Regions from separate parts of the Paenibacillus rhizolycopersici genome, predicted to be linked through region 2. Evidence: predicted binding sites of a transcription regulator. Region 2 holds the regulator's gene; the other holds the start of a gene.

Region 1 (5,178 bases), on a different contig from region 2:
CTTCGGAATTCGCCCTAGACGCTGAAACAAACGCTAGAGTGCAGTTATTTTTTACGGTATTTGAGAAATGGAGGATATCGGCGAAAATAACTGCATTTTTGCACCTACTCCTACACCTTCGTATTCGGAAGAATACGGCCGGAGAGATGATCATCGGACCGATCCAGCCGGGACCAAATCGGTAAATAACAAAACGGCAGCGCGAGCAAAGAGCATGCGACATTAAAAATCGTTTGCGTATGGGCGATTTGCGCCGAGAGATCGCCGGTCAGCGAGGCTGCCATCCCTTGCAACAGCGGAACCAGCGGCAGGAACAACGCTGCCCCCAGCACGTTTAGCGTCACATGCGACCAGGCGACGAATCGGCCCGACCGGGTGCCGCCGATCGCGGCGATCACCGCGGTGACGCAGGTGCCAACGTTGGAGCCGATGACCATGGCGATTCCAAACTCCACCGGCAGGGCACCGCTGGCGGCAAGTCCCATCGTCATGGCGACGACCGCGGCACTGCTGTGAATGATCGCCGTCAGGACGGCGCCGGCGAAGGCGCCCCACAGCAGGCTGCCAGTGGCATGCTCCAACAGCCAAGAGATTACGCCGCGTTCCTCCAGCGCCGGACCGATCGATTGCATGAAGCGAATCGCGATCATCACGAGGCTGAAGCCGGCCATAGCAAGGGCACCAAACTGCAAGGGTTGCAGCCAAGGCAAGCGGCGCTGAATATAGCCGGGCAGCATTTCGCCGCCAAGCACGGCGGCCGCCCACATCCCTAACGAAACGATGAGCATGGGAACGCCTAGCTTGGCTATATTAAGGGCAAGCAGTTCCGTGGTCAGGCAGGTTCCGATATTGCCTCCCAGGATGATCCCTAACGTTCGCGCGTAGGACAACAACCTAGCGTTAACGAGCCCGATTGTCATGACCGTAACGGCTGTGCTGCTCTGCAGAACGGCCGTGATCAGCGTACTCGACAGCAAGCCGGTCCAAGGCGTTCGCGTTGTCCGATGAAGAAAACCGATCAGCTTGGGGCCGGCCCAAGCATGCAGGGAAGCCTCCATGACCTTCATGCCAAACAGGAATAGGGCGAGCCCAAACGTCACCGGGAACAAGATGTCTTGAAACATATCGGCGATCCCCTTTCCCGCAAAATAAAAGGCTACATTCGTACAAGTTACATATATGACGGACGGACAACTTCCATGCTAGCAAAGCAGGCGCAGGTCCGAGCCGAAGAGGCGCCAAGAAGCATTGGCTTACTTTTTTTATGAGGAGTGAAGTATCGAGTGGCAAGGGTTATACTGCAGCGCAGCCGTAAGAAACGGTTGGAAAAAGGGCATCCTTGGATCTTCAAGAACGAAATTGAGAATGTAGAAGGTAACGTAGAACCGGGCGCTTTGGTTGAAATTGTCGATTACCGACACCGCTACCTGGCAACAGGGTATTACAATCCGGCTTCGCAAATTACCGTCCGCGTCGTATCCTATACGCCGCTGGCGGCGATGGACACCGCCTTTTTTGTTCGTCGGTTTACGGAATGCATGAAGCATCGGGAACGGTTCGTGAAAGAGGATGCCTACCGGCTGGTCTACGGGGAAGCGGACTTTCTGCCTGGTCTGATCGTAGACAAGTTTGGAGAGGTGCTGGTCGTACAGCTGCTGACGTTAGGGATGGACCGCTGCCGAGAGCAGATCGTTACGGCGCTGACGGAAGTGTTGCATCCCGTTGGCATCTACGAACGCAGCGACGTATCCGTGCGTGAAATGGAAGGCCTGGAGCAGGTGAAGGGTCCGATCTTCGGAGAGCCGCCGCGTCATGTCATCGTGACGGAGAACGGGCTCCAGATTGAAGTGGATATCGAACAGGGGCAAAAAACGGGGTATTTCTTCGACCAACGGGAAAATCGGGCCTCCATCAAGCCGCTGATGACCGGTTGGGGCGAGCGCAGCGGCATCGCGCTTCAGGAGTTGCCCACGGAAGACGGCGGAGTTCGACTTGCACCGGTCAACCGGAACGGCAAAGAGGTCACCTTCCCATATTGGGACGGGGCGACCGTGCTGGAATGCTTCTCACATACCGGAAGCTTCACCCTGCACGCCTGCCAATACGGGGCGAAAAAGGTCACCTGCCTCGATATCTCCGAGCATGCGATCGAAAGCGCGAAACGGAACGTCGAGTTAAACGGGTTCACCGACCGCGTTGAATTTGTCGTGGCCGACGCATTTGACTATTTGCGCAGCCAAGTGAAGGGTCTGGAGGAGCGGACGCGCAGGGCGGCTCAGGACGGCAAGGTCGATACTTCCGTACCGCTGACGGCCGGCGGCGGACGTTCCTGGGATGTCGTCATACTCGATCCGCCGGCGTTCGCCAAGACGAAATCGGCGGTCAAAGGTGCCTGCCGCGGCTACAAGGACATTAACCTTCACGGCATGAAGCTAGTTAACGAAGGCGGGTATTTGGTAACGGCCAGCTGCTCCTACCACATGCGGCCGGATCTGTTCCTGGAGACGATTTTGGAGGCCGCGGAGGATGCCGGAAAAGTGCTGCGCCTGGTCGAATGGCGGGCGGCTGGAAAAGACCATCCTCAAATTCTGGGGGTCGACGAAGGACATTACCTGAAATTCGCCATTTTCGAGGTGCGTAGTAAAGACGCTCTCTAACCTTGGAAACCAAGAGACAAGGGTGTAACATTTTTCCTGATTTCTGCCGATAGCTAAGGGTAAGAGGAAAAATGAAAGGGAGAGGGTACAATGAAGCCTTTGCGCAAGGGGACGCCAAATCGGGTCTAGGCTTGCTGCTCGATTTCGTCCGAAACATCCCGACTCACCCGGAATGGATGGACAGCTACATGAAAAGTAGGCAACAGGCTGATTTCTAAATTGAACAGGGATAGATGGGCCTCGTTTCGCGATTATCGCGGAGCGGGGCTATTTTTTATATGCGAATGTTTGATCGTATTTATGCTATACTGAAAACTAACGAATTGTCCGTGGTAGGAGGTACTTCCATGTCTTTACGGTTCATACTCGGCCGCTCCGGCAGCGGCAAAACCAGCCTCATTCTCGACCGGGTAACCGCGGCACTGCGCGAGCATCCCACCGGTCCGCCGCTCATCATCTTAACCCCGGAACAAGGCACCTTCCAAATCGAACAGCGGATCGCCACCGCCCCGGGACTTCGCGGTACCGTCCGCACTCAGGTGCTGGGCTTTCGCCGCCTGGCGCTGCGCGTCATGCAGGAAACCGGCGGTGCGGCGCTTGTACCGATCGATGACGAAGGCAAGAAAATGCTGCTGTACAAGCTCATGCGCCGTCGGAAAGGCGAGTTAAAGCTGTTTGGGCACGGCGGGGATCAGCTCGGATTAATCGACCGGATCGCCGGACTGTATACGGAAATGAAGAAATATAACGTGGATTTCCCGGCTTTGCAGGAGCACTATCGCCTTCTGGAACAAAGCGAAGGAGAGTCCCCGTTACTGAAGGATAAAATGCACGACCTTAGCCTGCTGTTCGCCGAATTCGACGAGGAGCTGTCCCGCTTGTACATCGACAACGAGGACCATGTGGTCAAGCTGGCACAGGGAGCCGGGAAATCGGATTATTTGCGGGGGGCAGAGATTTGGATCGACGGATTCCATACGTTTACCCCGCAGGAATACACGGCGATTATCGAACTGCTCAAGGCCGCCGCGTCTGTCACGATCTCGTTGACGCTGGATCGAACCTATAATGACGGAACGCTGCCGCATGAGTTAAATCTGTTCCACACACCCGCATCCGCCTTCGTCAAATTGAACCAACTGGCTGCGGAGGCTGGAATTGAAGTCCAGCCAGCCGAGCTGCTGGAGGAGCGTCCATTTCCCCGTTTTCGGGAGAGCGAGACGCTTTCGTATCTGGAGTCAGCTTACGAGCGGCGCTCACCGTGGCCGCAGTCAACTCCGCCGCAAGATCTGGGACGGGCTTTGTCTATACACCGGGCAGCCAGCCGGCGCGCCGAGGTTGAAGGCACCGCTCGCGAGATGGTGCGCTTGGCTCGGGAAGAAGGAATACGCTGGCGGGATATGGCGCTGCTGGTTCGTAATCTAGGGGATTACGAAGAGCTGCTCGCTCCGACGATGGAAGCCTACGGGATCCCTTGTTTTCTTGATCAGAAGACAAGCATGTTGTTTCACCCGATGGTTGAATTTATCCGTGCGACGCTGGACGTCGTGCTCGGGTTTTGGAAATATGATGACGTATTCCGCTGCGTAAAAAGTGAATTTCTTCTGCCGCTGGACGGCAGCTTGACGCGCGAGCATATGGATATGCTGGAGAATTATGCGTTGGCGAGCGGCATTCAAGGCTACCGTTGGTTTGACGGGCGGCCATGGAAGTCCGCTCCAAGCCTGTCGCTCGAGCAGGATGATCAAACAACGGCTTCGGCCAAGGCCTTGGAGCAGTTGAAACTGCTAGAACGTTGCCGCGCTGCGGTTGCCGGTCCCTTGTCGGCGTTCGAGAAAGAGATCCGGAAGGCGAAAAACGCCGCCGACATGTGTGCCGCTGTGTATCAGATGCTGGAGAGCGTTGAGGCGGCTCAGCGCCTGGATGTGCTGGCCCACCAGATGGTACGTGAAGGCAAGCCTCGCCAGGCGATGGAGCATCGCCAATTATGGGGCGCGGTGCTTGACGTGTTGGACCAGATCGTAGAAATGATGGGGGACGAGCCCCTGGAGCTGGAGCTGTTTGCCGGCGTGCTGGAGACCGGACTGAAGGAGCTCAAGGTGTCGCTGGTGCCGCCTTCGCTCGACCAGGTGCTGATCGGGAGCACCGAGCGTACGCGTTCGGGGCAGGTCAAGCATCTGTTCCTGCTGGGAATTAACGAAGGAATCATGCCGGCGAACCTGCAAGAGGAGGGCGTGCTTAGCGAGCAGGAGCGCCAGCGTCTGGCGGAGATCGGCTTAGAGCTGGCCCCGGGGCTTGCTCGCAAGCTGCTGGATGAGCGCTTCCTCGTGTATGAGGCGTTGTCGGGGGCGAGCCGCTCGCTGTGGCTTAGCTATCCGGCTGCGGACGGGGAGGGCGGCGCACTTCTGCCGTCCGAGGTCATCCGACATGTGAAACGGATCTTCCCGGGACTTCAGGAGCGGCCGCTTGTCTTAGCGCCGGGACCTGCCGATGGACTGGACGACCAGGCTGCTTTGCCAAT
Region 2 (5,178 bases):
TGACGGTACACCGTTTGCCGGCGATCCGCGTGGGATTTTGAAACGCGCGCTGAAGGAAGCCGAAGAGATGGGCTACACCGCGATGAATGTTGGGCCGGAACCGGAGTTCTTCCTGTTCAAAACCGACGATAAAGGCAACCCTACTACCGAGTTGAATGACCAAGGCGGTTACTTCGATTTGGCCCCTACGGACCTCGGCGAGAATTGCCGCCGTGAAATCGTATTGACACTGGAAGAAATGGGCTTTGAAATCGAAGCTTCCCACCATGAAGTGGCTCCGGGTCAACATGAGATCGACTTTAAATACGCGAGTGCGATCAAAGCCGCTGACCAAATCCAAACCTTTAAATTGGTCGTTAAGACGATTGCTCGTCAGCATGGGCTTCATGCCACGTTTATGCCGAAGCCGTTGTTCGGCGTGAATGGTTCGGGGATGCATTGCCACCAATCATTGTTCAAAGGTAACGTGAACGCGTTTTATGAGGAAAGTGATAGCCTGGGCCTGAGCAACGAAGCACGCCACTATATGGCTGGTATCCTGAAGCATGCTCGCGCATTTGCAGCCATCACAAACCCAACCGTAAACTCATACAAACGTCTCGTGCCTGGCTATGAAGCACCTTGCTATGTGGCCTGGTCTTCGAGCAACCGCAGCCCAATGATCCGAATTCCAGCTTCCCGCGGCCTTAGCACACGCGTTGAAGTGCGTAACCCGGACCCGGCTGCTAATCCTTACTTAGCTTTGGCTGTGATGTTGAAAGCGGGCCTGGATGGCATCAAGAAGGAGCTCCCGCTGGTTGATCCAGTCGATCGCAACATCTATGTGATGTCTGAGGAAGAACGCGTGGAAGAAGGGATCCCAAGTCTTCCGTCCGACTTGAAGGAAGCGCTTGGCGAATTGCTGCGCAGTGAAATTATTAGCGAAGCGTTGGGTGACCATGCGTTGACTCATTTCTACGAGTTGAAAGAAATCGAATGGGACATCTTCCGTACCCAAGTTCATCAATGGGAACGCGATCAATATATGACATTGTATTAAGAATAAGTTTACGCATATCCCTCAACGCCTGGCGTTGGGGGATATTTTTATGTCGTTGTAGATCTTTCCATACATGGAGGAAGCCGAGAGAGCTAACCTTATGAATTATAAGGAGGCCCAAAACGATGGCTACAGAAACACTGGAAAGAGGTCAAATACGCATCGAGGAGCAAGAGGTACCTCAAATCACCAATGATATAAATGAATGTAACGCTCCATGTCCGCACTGTACCACTTCCTATAATGGCTGCACGATGAATCCGAACCATTATGGTTCCCACCGATGTGCTAACGGCCATACTTATTAGGAATGTTGGAGATGAGGAGGAAGGGGCTTATCCTGTACATTTTGATAGCGTTAGTCGGATGCAGCAATCAACAGCCGGGTTCAATCAAAACCTATGATAGACCTCAGAATCAGTCTGTAGGATTGTCACAAGAAAGAAGAGCGGTTATTTCGAAGGACCCGCAACTCGTTGAGATGGAGGAAATGAAAATAATGATTCGAATGGTCGAATTGTTAAATTCTGAAATCCAGAATCCAGTAAACGCAGCGATGTATCTCGACACATTGAATCATGTATTAGAACAAGAAGTGCGACCATCGGCTATACATTTGAATCAATTGGGGTATCCTTCGGTCTTGCAAAGTTTAGACCGTATCGTGCAAAGCAATACACAGGCAAAGGTCAATCTGACTAAAGGTCAACCAGCTGCTCAATACCAGAATCAAAATTACGATCAATATCAAATCAACTTGATGAATCGGCAACTTCAGCAAAGTCAGGAGTTATTTCGAGAGCATAAACAATTCATGGACGGAATCTACAAGAGAATGGAACAAAGTCATAACAATTATATGAATAATAGGTAAAAAAGGATAGGAACAATGATTTGACATCAAATGGTTTGTTCCTATTTACATACGTTTGAAAGTATTGGGTCAAGCTAAGCGCAAAGGATGGGGGAGATGAATTGAATTAAGGAGGTAGTCACATGGTGACCGAATTGAAAAGATACCAACGCCGTCGCTACCGGTTAAAGCAGTGGTGGATAGCAGAACGTGCCGGATTTGGTTGGGGCACACGCGGCCGCCGCGAAAAGACAGGCTACAATCTAATGCACTTCCTGGACCTCGAATGGGATTAGTAAGGGGGAAGGGAATGCGTAAGGCGGATAAACCAAACAGGACGAAGTCGATATAAACCCATCGCTTCGTCCTGTTTGATGTTATCATTGCCGCATATTTAGAAAATTAGTGCAAGTCGCGGAACAGACCGACGACTTTCCCCAGGATGGTCACATGCTTCAAACGAAGCGGTTCCATCGTTGAATTCTCAGGCTGCAAGCGAATATGGTCTTTCTCTTTATAAAACGTCTTGACCGTCGCCTCGTCATCTTCCGTCATGGCTACAACGATCTCTCCGTTGTTGGCCGTTTGCTGTTGGCGGACGATCACATAATCCCCACTATGTATTCCGGCTTCGATCATGCTGTCGCCAACCACGGAAAGCATGAATACTTCTCCGTCAGCAGCGTAATGCTCTGGCAGTGGGAAATAATCTTCAATATTCTCCGTTGCCGTGATCGGCATGCCTGCAGTTACTTTCCCGACAACGGGAACGCGGGCAATGCTATGTGCAAACAAATTGTAATTCTCCGACTCTTCTTGGCCCAACAACTCGATGGCACGCGGCTTCGTCGGGTCGCGCCGGATGAACCCTTTCTTCTCCAGGCGGTCCAGATGGCCGTGAACGGTGGAGCTGGACGCCAATCCGACGGCTTCCCCTATCTCACGTACGGAAGGTGGATAACCTTTGGCGCGTACTTCGTTGCGAATGAATTCAAGAATGGCCTGTTGCCGGCTCGATACCTTTGACATGTACGGATCAACCCCATTTAGTAACGTTTGGAAAAATTATAACACAGAACTTCCGTTCGTACAAACATTAGTTCTAAAAAGAGAGATCAATATACGGAAACTAAAAAAAATAAGAACAACCGTTCGAAAAAACTATTGAATCAAACAAATGTTCGTGTTATATTGATTACATAAAACAGAACACTTGTTTGGAGTGATGGTTATATGTTGAAGTACAGTTCCTATCAAAGCATCTACGAACAACCTTCTTTTCGTCGTCCTATGGAGAGAAGATTACATATGAGTACATTTCTGAAGAGTAGATTGTCCAAAATTGCCGTGCTTCTGATCATTCTCAGCATCACATGCACCGGTATGGTACAGGCCTTTGCAGCGTCCATCGACAACTCCGCCACGGAAGAGCGGGCAGAATATGTTGTAGTGATGCCTGGAGATACCTTGTGGGAAATTGCCGTGGCTCATAAGCCTCAAGGTCAAGATACGCGAGTCTACATTCAGAAGTTGATGCGGACCAATGGGCTCGGTACCAGCTCGATTCAAGCGGGAGATACGCTGATGTTGCCCAACAAACATTAGAGGTTAACCGAGTTATGATATATAGGAAGAACCAGAGCTTGTTTCAAGGATGCGGGATGGGGTTGCCGTCGCCTTGACAAGCTCTTTTTCTCATGTCAAAGTAAGAATTAATGCCCTGTGTAACACCATGGGAAGCATAGTATATATAGAAGTGGGAGGAACTTATGGATATTGATGCGTTGGTTAAGCGGATTAATGAGCTGGCTCGAAAAGCCAAAGAAGAAGGATTATCGCAAGACGAGCTATTGGAAAGAGCCCAGCTTCGGGAAACGTATCTGCAAAACGTTCGCAGGAATTTTCGGCACCAGCTCGAGTCGATCGAGATTGTAGATAAATAGGGAGGAACGGGTATGGGTTCGTTTGATCGCAAAGTAGAACGTAATCAAGTAAGAATGAATAAGAAAGGCAAGGGACCGCAAGTTGGGCAGACGACGCGAAATTCACGGTCGACGCTTGGGGCAAACGGGGAAGGTGATGTTTTTAAAGGGCGCAACATCATTTTGCCTTTTCTCTTGTTCCTGTTAGCCCTTCTGTATGGCGGCGTAGGGATCATCGGCAATTCTGCGGAAGTGAACTCGGTGCTGTATTGGGCGACGATCTTTTTGTATATTGTGCTGGCTTTGGCCATTTTTCTTCGCAAGCCTTATTTGCGCATCAACAAGAGCTGGCTGTACACCTCGAAATTCAATCGTGATCGCATGCTGGATGCCGGTAACATTAGCAAAATCAAGGTTAGCCGGAACAAAATTGTGATTGAACCGAAAACACGGGAACCCAAATGGGTGTTCTACCGCACACGCAACCGCTTCGATACGGAAGCAATGGCCACGCGGTTGGAGCTGTATGCCAATACCCATCATGTAAAATTGGAGAAAGAATAGAATCACATTTGCAAGTATAAAGCGATAGAACGGAGAGGGCTGGGACGAATGACGATCAAAGCGGTATGTTTTGACCTGGACGACACGCTGCTCTGGGATGAGCGGAGCGTAAGAGAAGCTTTTGCGGCGACATGTGAAAGCGCGGCGGCCAAGTTGGGGAGATTAAATCCCGAAGAACTGGAAGAGGCAGTACGCCGGGAAGCCCGGAGCTTGTATGAATCCTATGAAACCTATCCTTTCACAACGATGATTGGTATCAATCCGTTTGAGGGATTATGGGCAACGTTCTCCGCAGGGGAACAACCGGAATTTCGCCAATTGGAGCAGCTAGCCCCGATCTATCGCAAGGAGTCTTGGCGGCGTGGTCTGCTTGCACTTGGAGTCGATGACGAGGTGCTGGCCGGCGAGTTGGCGGAGCAATTCGGACGCGAACGCCGCTCTCGTCCCCACGTATACGAGGAAACGTTCCAGGTTCTTAAGGAATTGAAAGGCAAAGTGAAGCTATTGCTGTTGACGAATGGTTGTCCGGCGCTTCAGCAGGAGAAACTGGATGGGGTGCCGGAACTGGCACCGTATTTTGATGAGATTGTCATTTCCGGAAACTTTGGCAAAGGCAAACCGGATTCGTCTATTTTTCGGCATGCGCTGGAACGGTTGGCGATCGAACCCGGTGAGGGGATCATGGTCGGGGATAAGCTGACGACGGATATCAAAGGTGCGCTCAGTGTCGGCATGACGGCTGTCTGGGTCAATCGGGACGGCAAAACGCTAAGCGGCGAAATCATACCGGATTATGAGAT

The links. The regulator LexA, encoded in region 2, represses DNA repair genes until DNA is damaged. The targets are predictions, from matches to a motif close to CGAACATATGTTCG.
Region 1: a site for LexA is predicted at 2,939-2,952, ahead of addB (helicase-exonuclease AddAB subunit AddB). Genes of this name have one in related genera too.

Annotation. Positions count from the first base shown of each region.
Region 1 is NZ_JADCNN020000003.1:143,136-148,313, reverse strand. It holds gene IM700_RS04490 (Na/Pi cotransporter family protein) at 111-1,124, opposite strand; gene IM700_RS04485 (methyltransferase domain-containing protein) at 1,284-2,657, shown strand; gene IM700_RS04480 (hypothetical protein) at 2,729-2,875, shown strand; gene addB (helicase-exonuclease AddAB subunit AddB) at 3,005-5,178, shown strand, end outside.
Region 2 is NZ_JADCNN020000009.1:177,416-182,593, reverse strand. It holds gene glnA (type I glutamate--ammonia ligase) at 1-1,039, shown strand, start outside; gene IM700_RS12295 (hypothetical protein) at 1,359-1,913, shown strand; gene IM700_RS12290 (hypothetical protein) at 2,036-2,188, shown strand; gene lexA (transcriptional repressor LexA) at 2,295-2,921, opposite strand; gene IM700_RS12280 (LysM peptidoglycan-binding domain-containing protein) at 3,201-3,497, shown strand; gene IM700_RS12275 (DUF896 domain-containing protein) at 3,662-3,835, shown strand; gene IM700_RS12270 (hypothetical protein) at 3,848-4,378, shown strand; gene IM700_RS12265 (HAD family hydrolase) at 4,427-5,178, shown strand, end outside.